DNA from 3 places in the Isoptericola sp. NPDC019693 genome. Region 1 is predicted to be linked to each of the others. Evidence: predicted binding sites of a transcription regulator. Region 1 holds the regulator's gene; each other region holds the start of a gene.
What was found. The regulator LexA, encoded in region 1, represses DNA repair genes until DNA is damaged. The targets are predictions, from matches to a motif close to TCGAACANNTGTTCGA.
Positions count from the first base shown of each region.

Region 2: the regulator LexA is predicted to act here: its motif matches at 2,041-2,056, upstream of ACH436_RS12305 (DUF222 domain-containing protein).
Region 3: the regulator LexA is predicted to act here: its motif matches at 1,729-1,744, upstream of ACH436_RS13960 (DUF222 domain-containing protein).

Region 1 covers NZ_JBIRXP010000005.1:95,174-98,400, reverse strand. The annotation lists gene ACH436_RS15600 (L-lactate dehydrogenase) at 1-879, shown strand, start outside; gene lexA (transcriptional repressor LexA) at 944-1,771, opposite strand; gene ACH436_RS15590 (LysM peptidoglycan-binding domain-containing protein) at 2,048-2,377, shown strand; gene nrdR (transcriptional regulator NrdR) at 2,481-3,023, shown strand; gene ACH436_RS15580 (DUF5302 domain-containing protein) at 3,153-3,227, shown strand, end outside.
Region 2 covers NZ_JBIRXP010000003.1:699,903-703,129, forward strand. The annotation lists gene ACH436_RS12305 (DUF222 domain-containing protein) at 1-2,021, opposite strand, end outside; gene ACH436_RS12310 (acetyl/propionyl/methylcrotonyl-CoA carboxylase subunit alpha) at 2,227-3,227, opposite strand, start outside.
Region 3 covers NZ_JBIRXP010000004.1:321,563-324,789, forward strand. The annotation lists gene ACH436_RS13950 (LacI family DNA-binding transcriptional regulator) at 1-378, opposite strand, end outside; gene ACH436_RS13955 (S66 peptidase family protein) at 573-1,619, opposite strand; gene ACH436_RS13960 (DUF222 domain-containing protein) at 1,790-3,227, shown strand, end outside.

The DNA of each region.
Region 1 (3,227 bases):
GCCAGGGGTGCGGCGCGGTCCGTCGCCCTCCTGGACGTCAACCGCGCGAAGGTGGAGGCCGAGGTGCTCGACCTGCGGCACGGGGGCATGTTCATCCCCCAGGCCGAGATCGACGGCTCCGACGACGTCGAGGTCTGCCGGGGCGCCGACATCGTCGCGGTGACGGCCGGGGCCAAGCAGAAGCCCGGCCAGAGCCGCCTCGACCTGGCCGAGGCCACGGTCGGCCTCACCCGGTCCATCCTGCCGGGCCTCCTCGAGGTCGCCCCGGACGCGGTGTTCCTCATGGTGACCAACCCCGTCGACGTGGTCACCTATGCCGCCCAGGAGATCAGCGGACTGCCGCGGGGGCGGGTGTTCGGCAGCGGGACCGTCCTGGACTCGTCGCGTCTGCGCGACGCGCTGGCCCGCCACTGCGGGGTCGCGGTCGGCAACGTGCACGCGAACATCGCCGGTGAGCACGGCGACTCGGAGATCGTGCTGTGGAGCTCCGCCACGATCGCCGGGGTACCCCTGCTCGACTGGCGGCCCTTCCGGGGGCGCCCGCCGCTCGACGAGCCGGCCCGGCAGAGCATCGCGACCGACGTGGTCGAGTCGGCCTACCGCGTCATCGCCGGCAAGGGGGCGACCAACTATGCCGTCGGCCTGGCGGCGACCCGGATCATCGAGGCGGTCCTCAACGACGAGCACCGCGTGATGAACGTGTCCTCACGCCTCGACGACTTCTACGGCATCAGCGACGTCTGCCTGTCGGTGCCGTCGCTCGTCGACCGACGGGGTGTGGCGGAGACGATCGACACACCCCTGTCGGACGAGGAGATCGCCGGGCTGCGGACCTCGGCCGACAGCATGCGGGCCGTGCAGCGCCGGCTGGGCTTCTGACCGTGACGCGACCGCAGCCTGCCGTGCCCCGGGCACGGCAGGCTGCCGACGGGGTCGGCGCGGCTCAGAGGCTGCGCAGCACCGCCACGACCCGACCGAGCACCTGTGCCTCGTCGCCCTGGATGGGGGAGTAGGCCGCGTTCTGCGGCAGCAGCCAGGTGTGCCCGTCGGCCTGCTTGAACGTCTTGACCGTGGCCTCGCCGTCGATCATCGCGGCCACGACCTCGCCGTTCTCCGCCACCGGCTGGCTGCGCACGACGACCCAGTCGCCGTCGCAGATCGCGGCGTCGACCATCGAGTCGCCCGCGACCTTGAGCAGGAAGAGGTCGCCGTCGCCGACGACCTGTCGCGGGAGCGGGAAGACGTCCTCGACGACCTGCTCGGCGAGGATCGGGCCGCCCGCGGCGATGCGCCCGACCAGCGGGACGTAGGACGGCGCCTGCGCCGGCTGCGCGTCGGACGCGGCGACGGAGCCCGCGACGAAGCCGGGCGCGTCGCCGGCGTCCGAGGCGGCACCGTCGGTCGCGGAGGTCTCCGGGTCGACGACCTCGATCGCGCGCGGACGGTTCGGGTCGCGACGCAGGTAGCCCTTGCGCTCGAGCGTGGTGAGCTGGTGCTTGACGGAGGAGGGGCTCGCGAGGCCGACGGCCTCGCCGATCTCCCGCATGGTGGGCGGGTAGCCGCGCGCCTCCACCGAGCTGCGGATGGTCTCGAGGACCCGCCGCTGGCGCGGCGTCAGCCGGTCGGCGGCCGGCGAGAGCTCGCTCACCGAGGCCAGCGCCGTCGAGGAGGACCCCGCCGTCGTGGCCGCGTCCTCGGGGGTCTCGTCCTGGCCGACCCACGACGTCGCCGCCCTCGTGGACGCCGGCGCCTGGTCCCGTCCGCTCGTCATCGCGTTCTCCGTCCTCCAGGGGCGCGGCCCGCGGGCGGGCCGATGAAATCCGACAAACCTTCCATCGCGCTGCCGCCACTCTAGGCCAGTTCGCGCCCGACATCAAACATCTGTTCGATCGGGGCTCGACCGTGTCGCCTCGTCGTGGTACACCTAGTACAGCAGTTCGACGTACAGGTGTTCGACGAACGGATGTTCGACGGACCGGATGCTCGACGGGCCCGCCGCCAGGCGCGGCACCCACGTGGACCGACCGGAGGCAGGACGATGCAGAACGTGCGCAGCACCAGCGACGCTCACGGGTTCCTCGGGCTCGGAGGGCTCCGGCTGACCGGGCGGGGGCGGGTGGTTGTCGCCGCGCTCGTGCTCCTGGTGCTCGTCGGGGCGGGGCTGTTCGGCCAGCGCGCCATGGCCGGGTCCCCGGGGGCCGGCGTCGAGGTGCGGCTCCAGACGGTGGCCCCCGGCGACACGCTCTGGCAGTACGCGCAGCAGGTGCGCGACTCGGGCGAGGACCTGCGGGACGTCGTCGCCCAGCTCCGCGACCTCAACGGCCTGACCACGGCGGAGCTCCAGGCGGGCCAGGTCGTGGTGCTCCCGCTGGACTGACGTGCGCCGGGGCGGCGGAGCCCTGCTTGCGCGGACGGTCGCCCGCCGCTTACCTTGTCGGGCAGCCGGGCGCCGGTCCGGAGCCGAGCGCAGGAGACCAGCGATGCACTGCCCGTTCTGCCGCCACGCGGACTCGCGAGTCGTGGACTCGCGCACCTCCGACGACGGCGCCTCCATCCGACGTCGTCGCCAGTGCCCCGCCTGCCAGCGCCGGTTCACCACCATCGAGACCGCCAGCCTGTCCGTGGCGAAGCGCTCCGGGGTGACCGAGCCCTTCAGCCGGGACAAGGTCGTGGCGGGGGTCCGCAAGGCGTGCCAGGGCCGGCCCGTGAGCTCCGACGACCTGGCCGTGCTCGCCCAGAAGGTCGAGGAGACGCTGCGAGCATCCGGTCGCCCCGAGATCGAGGCGAACGAGGTGGGGCTGGCGATCCTCGGCCCCCTGCGGGAGCTGGACGAGGTCGCCTACCTGAGGTTCGCCAGCGTGTACCAGTCCTTCGAGTCCCTGGAGGACTTCGAGACCGCGATCACCTCCCTGCGCGCGGAGCACGAGGCCCGGGCGGCGGCGTCCGCCTCCGGCCCGGACGACCCCGGCGAGAGCCCGGCGGGCGAGCCCGCGGCAGCGGGACGCGGCACGGCGACGGACTGAGGCCGCCCCGCGCCCGGTCCTCGTGAAATGCCCTGGCGCCCGGGAGGCCGTCGCGGCATCCTGGACGGCACCAGGTGCTGCGCGGTCCGCCGTGCGAGCACGTCCACCCCGACCGACGAGGTGACCGTGATGACGACGGACGACGCCAAGGCTGCGGACGACTCCAGGGCGAGGCCCAGCGAGGACACGAAGGCGCGCTTCAGG
Region 2 (3,227 bases), on a different contig from region 1:
CAGAAGGGCGGGTCGTTCGGCGACGCGTCAGATGGGCCCTCGGTCCGGTCGTTCACTCCGCGCTCACCGCCGCCCACCACGGGGCCCGACTTCGGTGGTGTGTGGTCGGGGATCTCGGGGATCTCGGGGATCTCGGGGATCTCGGGGCCCGTGGGCGTGACGCGATGTCGGGTGGTCTCCACGGGTTCGGCTCGGGTGACGTGTCGGCGTCCGGTGGGGGAGGTCCATTGGAGGGTGCCGCCCCAGCCGGTGGGTCGGTGGGTGGCCCCGGTGGTGTCGACCTGTCTGACGTGCCAGGTCGACTGGTGCTTGATCACGTGGTGGCGGCGGCAGAGCATGGCCAGGTTGGTGGCGCTGGTGGCGCCGCCGTTGGCCCATGCCTGGGTGTGGTCGAGGTCGGCGCGGGTGGCGGGGTGGGTGCAGCCGGGGAAGCGGCAGGTGGTGTCGCGTGTGCGGACGAGGGCTTTGAGGTCGGCCGGCACGGTGTAGGTGGTGCGTCCGACGGACAAGACGGTGCCGGTCTCGGGGTCGGTGAGGATCCGTCGTAGTGAGGGTGCGAGGGCGGTGAGCTGTCGGGCCGTGTCCGGGTCGACGGGGACGTGGCCGTTCATGGTGGCGGGGGCGTCGGTGAGGCCGAGCAGGGTCAGGACCGGGACGGTGACGGTGACCTGCGGCCGGATGGAGCGGGCGAGAGCTGCCAGGGTGTGGTGCTGGGCAAACAGCCGGTCGTCGGTGGTGCCGGTTGCCGTGTGCTCGGCAGGGGCCGCGTCCGCGTCCTGATCCTCCGGCGATGCCTCGTGTGGCGCGCCGCGCCGCCCGCCGGGCTGGCCCCCGTGCTGGTCAGGGTGCGGACGAGTGTCCTGTCGCGTGTGCCGCGGGCCAGGGCCGGGCACCGCCGCGACGTCGAGGGTGCCGTCGTCCAGGAGGAGGGCGGCGAGGGTGTCGGCGCGGGCTTGGGAGAGGGTGCGGTGCTCACCGGTGCCGCTCGCGCTGGTGGCGTTGCTCATGCTCCCGCTGGTGCCGTTGCTCATGCTCGCGGTGGTGCTGGTGAGGTGTTGGGCGGTGCGGGTGAGGCGGTCGTAGGCGGCGTGGGCGAGGGGTGCGGGAAGGTGGGCGGACAGCCAGGCCATGCCGTCGTGTCCGTCGTCGAGCCAGACGGCGCGGTGCCGGGTGGCGTCGGTGTGGCGGACGTCGGCGGGGGTGGGGTGGGCGGTCTCGCGGGCTCGGCGTGCGCGCCTGGCGATCTGCGCGGGGGTGCAGGTGACCGTGCTCGCGCCGGTATCAGGATCGTTTGAGCTGGTCACGGCGGCCAGGACGGTGTGTTCGACGTGGGCTGCCTGGTCGGGGTCGAGGTCGGCGACGTGCTTGGTGATCGCGGTGGCGTGCCCCCAGGACAGGCGGCCTTCGTGCAGTGCGGCGAGGGTCGCGGGGGCCTTGGTGGTGAGGGTGTGGGCGTGGTCGGTCAGGGTGCCGGCGGCGTGTTCCCCGATGCGGAGGGTGGTGGCGACCTCGGCGGTGACGGCGCGGTGGGCGAGCTCGAGGCGGCGGGCCGACGGTGCGCGGCGGGTGGTGGGGTCGTCGGGGTCGAGCAGGTCGGCCTCCAAGGCCTCGGCCAGGCGGAGCGTGCGGGAGAGAAGGACGGCGCGCTCGGCGTGCAGGGTCGCGATCTGGGCATCGTTGGCGGTGAGCTGGTCCAGCACCCGGTCCAGGTCGGCCAAGGCCGGGCGGCCCGCAGGCACGGGTGCGGGTGCGGGCACAGGTACGGGTGCGGGTGCGGCTGCGGCTGCGGGAACGGGTGCTGACGCGGGTACGGGTGGTGCGGTGTCGGTCGCTGGCGGACGGTCCTCGCGTCGTGACTCTTCCTCGAGCAGCTCGCTGATCGACGGGGCCCACGACCGGGGCATCGCGGCGAGCCGGGCCGCCGCCGCCCCAAGGTCCACCACCGAGCTCACCCGGTCGCCGACGCCACCCGCCGCACCGGCGTCGGTGCCGGTCACGGGGTCGGGGAGCGTCGTCGTCATGCCCCCAGCCTAGCGGCGTTCGAACACCTGTTCTAGACCGTCGTCAAGATCTGTGGAAACCTGCGACGAGGGCGAGGCTGTCGCGCCGTGCCGGGGTGGCGGGATGTCGTTCGCCGCGTACGAGCCGGGGGCCATGGGTGAACCCCGGCCAGACGGTCCGATCCGCGCCGGCCGGCCGTGCGCATCGTCGGCCGGCCGGCCGGCGCTAGTCGACGATCTCGCAGATGGCGGCGCCGGCGGTGACGCCGTCGCCGGGGGCGGCGGACAGCGATCGCACGGTGCCGGCCTTGTGCGCCAGGAGCGGCTGCTCCATCTTCATGGCCTCGAGCACGACGACGAGGTCGCCCTCGGCCACCTGGGCGCCGTCCTGCACGGCCACCTTGACGATCGTGCCCTGCATGGGCGATGCGAGGGTCGCGCCGCTCGCGGCGGAGGACGCGCGGCCGTTGCCGCGGCGGGCGGGACGGCGGGCGGCGTTCGCGCGGCGCGCGCGCCCGGCGGCCACGCCGAGCCCGGCGGGCAGGACGACCTCGAGGCGACGGCCGCCGACCTCGACGACGACGCGCTCGGCGAGCTCCTCGACCGGCTCCTCGGCGTCGGGCGTCGGGGCGGGGGCGGCAGGGGCGAGGCGGCCGAGCTCGTCCGCGAAGTCCGTCTCGATCCAGCGGGTGTGCACGCGGAACGCCGAGCCGTCGGTCGGGACGAAGTCCTCCGCCTCCATGACGGCGCGGTGGAACGGCACGACGGTCGGGATGCCCGCGACCTCGAGCTCGCGCAGGGCGCGGCGGGCGCGCTGGGCGGCCTGCTCGCGGGTGGCTCCCGTGACGATCAGCTTCGCGATCATCGAGTCGAAGGCGCCGGAGACGGTGTCGCCCTCGACGACGCCCGTGTCGACGCGCACGCCCGGGCCGGACGGCCAGCGCAGCGTGGTCACGGTGCCGGGGGAGGGCAGGAAGCCCGCCGCCGGGTCCTCGCCGTTGATGCGGAACTCGAACGAGTGGCCGCGTGGCGTGGTGGAGTCGTAGCCCAGCGGCTCGCCGGCGGCGATGCGCAGCTGCTCGCGCACCAGGTCGATGCCCGTGACCTCCTCGGTCACGGGGTGCTCCACCTGGAGGCGGGTGTTGACCTCGAGGAAGGACAGGGTGCCGTCGGTGCCGACCAGGAACTCGCACGTGCCGGCGCCCACGTAGCCGGCCTCGGTGAGGA
Region 3 (3,227 bases), on a different contig from region 1:
CCGGGCGGCGAGCTCGTCGAGGGCGTCGCCGACGTCGCTCGGGTCGCCGGAGCGGGTGTGCACCACGGCCACCGCGTAGCCCGCCTCGCGCGCCGCCTGCTCGACCCCGACGGCCATCTGGCTCGGCCCGAACAGGGCGCTGCCGGTGGAGACGAACCCGATGACCCGGGAGCGGGCGGTGACCAGGGCGCGGGCGGCACCGTTGGGCCGGAAGCCCAGCTCCTCGATGGCTGCCTGCACGCGCTCGCGGACGTCCGCCGAGACGTTGGGCTCACCGTTGACGACGCGCGACACCGTCTTCTGGGACACCTCGGCCAACCGCGCCACGTCGACCATGGCGGGCGGGCGCACCGCTCCCCTGCGTGCTCTCTCGGACATCCTGGCTCCTTCGCCGCCGGAGCCTGACTACGTAGTCAGACCGTCATAGGGAGGGAGACTGGCACGGCGCTGACTACGTAGTCAAGCCCTGGTGGCATGTTCGTTGGTCGACGCGGTCGCGCCTCGTCGCACGCACGACGCCGTGCTCGACGCGGTGCTCGACGGCGTGCTCGACCATGTCGCGGGACCGTCGGCTACGGCACCAGGCGCTGGGTGATCACCGACGCGCCGGCCCCGTGCTGCACGCGCGCGAGCGCGCCGTTCACCAGCGCGAGGTACGGGGGCACGTGCCCGCACTCGACCTCGGCGAGCAGCGGGATCCCGAGGTCACCGAGCGCGTCGCGCACCGCGTCGTGCTGGGTGAAGCCCTCCGAGTCCGGCGCGTACGTCCGGCTCACCAGCACCGCGTGCGCGGCGTCGAACCACCCGGCATGGCGCATCGCCCACAGCGCCCGGCCGACCTCGAGCGCCTCCCACTCGAGGATGTCGAGATACACGACCAGCCCCTCGGGCGCGTGCTCCGCCGCGAACCGCCGCACGTCGCCGTACGGGGTGCCGGCCAGCAACGACACCGTCTCCAGGCAGCCGCCGACCAGCCTGCCCCGGACGTCCACCGGCGCGGCCGGGTCCGCGCCGTCGAGACGCAGCCAGGGGCCCTCGGCGTCGAGCGTCCACGTCGACACCTCGGGCTCGTTCTCGTAGTCGTCCCAGCCCTGCGACCGCGACCGGAACCGCCGCGGCGAGCGCTGCACCAGCGCCTCGCCCGCCCGGGCCGACGCCGCGACCTCCCACCAGCCCAGGACGCCGTCGGGCACGGTGTACGGGGTGTCCATGAGGTTCTGGCCGTGCAGGGTCGCGACGCCCGTGCGCAGGGTCAGCGGCAGCTGGAGCGTCGAGGTGTCGGAGAAACCGACCAGCCACGTCGGGTCGGCAGCGAGCGCGTCCCAGTCGAGCCGACCCAGCAGGTCCGTGGCGAGCTCGCCGCCCCACGGCGGCACGACGGCGCGCACCGCCGGGTCCGTGAGCATCGCGGTGAGCTCGGCGGCCCGCACCTCGGCAGGCGCGCTGACGATCCCCGCACCCGAGAGCGTCTTCCCCAGGCGCACCTCGTACCCCTCGGCCCGCACTCCGTCGGCCGCGTGGCGCAGCCGTGCCTGGAGCCGCGGCTCCACGCCCGCTGACGGCGCGGTCACCCCGATCGTGTCGCCGGGACGCAGGGGCCGGGGGTAGCGGATCGTCATGTGCGGACTGTGCCCGACGCCGGCTGCCGCGGCAACGAGATTTGGCCGCCGAGCGTCTGTCCACAGGCGGACGTCGGGCCTGGCCACAGGGCCTCGGCGACGGCTAGGATCGAACACATGTTCGACCCGGAGCGAGGTTCCCGAGCGACAGAGAGGTGGTGACGACGAGCATGACCGCTGTGCTAGACGGTGTGCCCGACGTCGTGCTCGACGAGCTGCCGGTGACGACCTCCCCGTGGGACGGCGTGCTCTCCCCGAGCGGCCCGACGACGGTGCACGACGTCGCGGCCGCCCTCACCGACGCGGCGCACCTCCAGGCGCGGATCAACGCCCTGGAGGGTGAGAAGCTCCTCGCCGTCGAGCGGGCCCGTCGAGCGGCTGTCCGGTGCGAGCCGGACCTGCTGGCGGGCGAACAGCTGCGGGTGCAGCGGGCAGGTGTGTCCCGGCGGCACGAGCTGGCCCGGCGGGCGTTCAACGCCGACGTCGCGACCACGCTGCACCTCTCCGAACAGCAGGCCGACCACGTCGTGGAGACCGCGCGGATGCTGACCTCGTCGGGCGCCGCCACGCTGGCCCAGCTCTGCCGCGGGCGGATCGGGGCCCGGCACGCCACGGCTCTGGCCGACGTGCTCGCCGACCTCCCCGACGCCCAGGCCCGGGCCGCCGTGCAGGCCGAGGCGCTGCCGCGAGCCGCCACGGCCACCCCCGCCCAGTTCCGGGCCTTCCTCCGGCGCGCCCGTGACCGGGCACACCCGGAACCGTTCACCCTCCGGCACGACCGAGCCGCTCAGAAGCGCGCGGTGTTCGTCGACCCCGCGGCCGACGGCATGGCCTGGCTCAGCGCCTACCTTCCGGCCACGAGCGCCCACGCAGCCTTCGACCGGCTGACGGCCGCCGCGCGGTCCGCCCGCGAGGCCGGGGACTCGCGGACCGTCGCACAGCTCCGCGCCGACGCGTGCGCCGCCCTGCTGCTGGCCGGGGCGGAGCCCTCGCCCGCTCCCCGCCACGGCAGCGCGGGGCCCTCGGCCACCACGCCTCCCGTCGCGAGCGCCGCAGGGCGGAGCACCCCCGGGCCCGACACCCCGGGCCTGGCGGACGAGCTGGCCGCCGGGCTCGTCCCTGATCTTGCCGACCACACCCGCCGGATCACCCCGCGCGTCCAGGTCACGGTGCCGGTCATGGCGCTGCTGGGCCGCACGGACGAGGCGGCAGAGCTGGCCGGCCACGGTGCGATCAGCTGCGAGGTCGCCGCGTTCCTCACGGCCCAGGCGCCGTCCCTGCGCCGGCTGCTGGTCGATCCTGTCTCCGGCGAGCTGCTGACGACCGACGCCGGCACGTATGCCGTCCCTGCTGCGCTGCGCACCTACCTGGAGGCCCGCGACATCACCTGCCGGTTCCCGGGCTGTACGCGCCCCGCGGCACGCTGCGACGTCGACCACACGGTCGCGTGGGCCGACGGCGGCGGGACCACGGCCGACAACCTGGCGCACCTCTGCCGCCGCCACCACGTGATGAAGCACGAGACGCGCTGGCGGGTGCGACAGGAGCCCGACGGCACCCTGGTGTGGACCTCACCGACGGGACGCGTCTCTCGCGACCCTGTCGCCG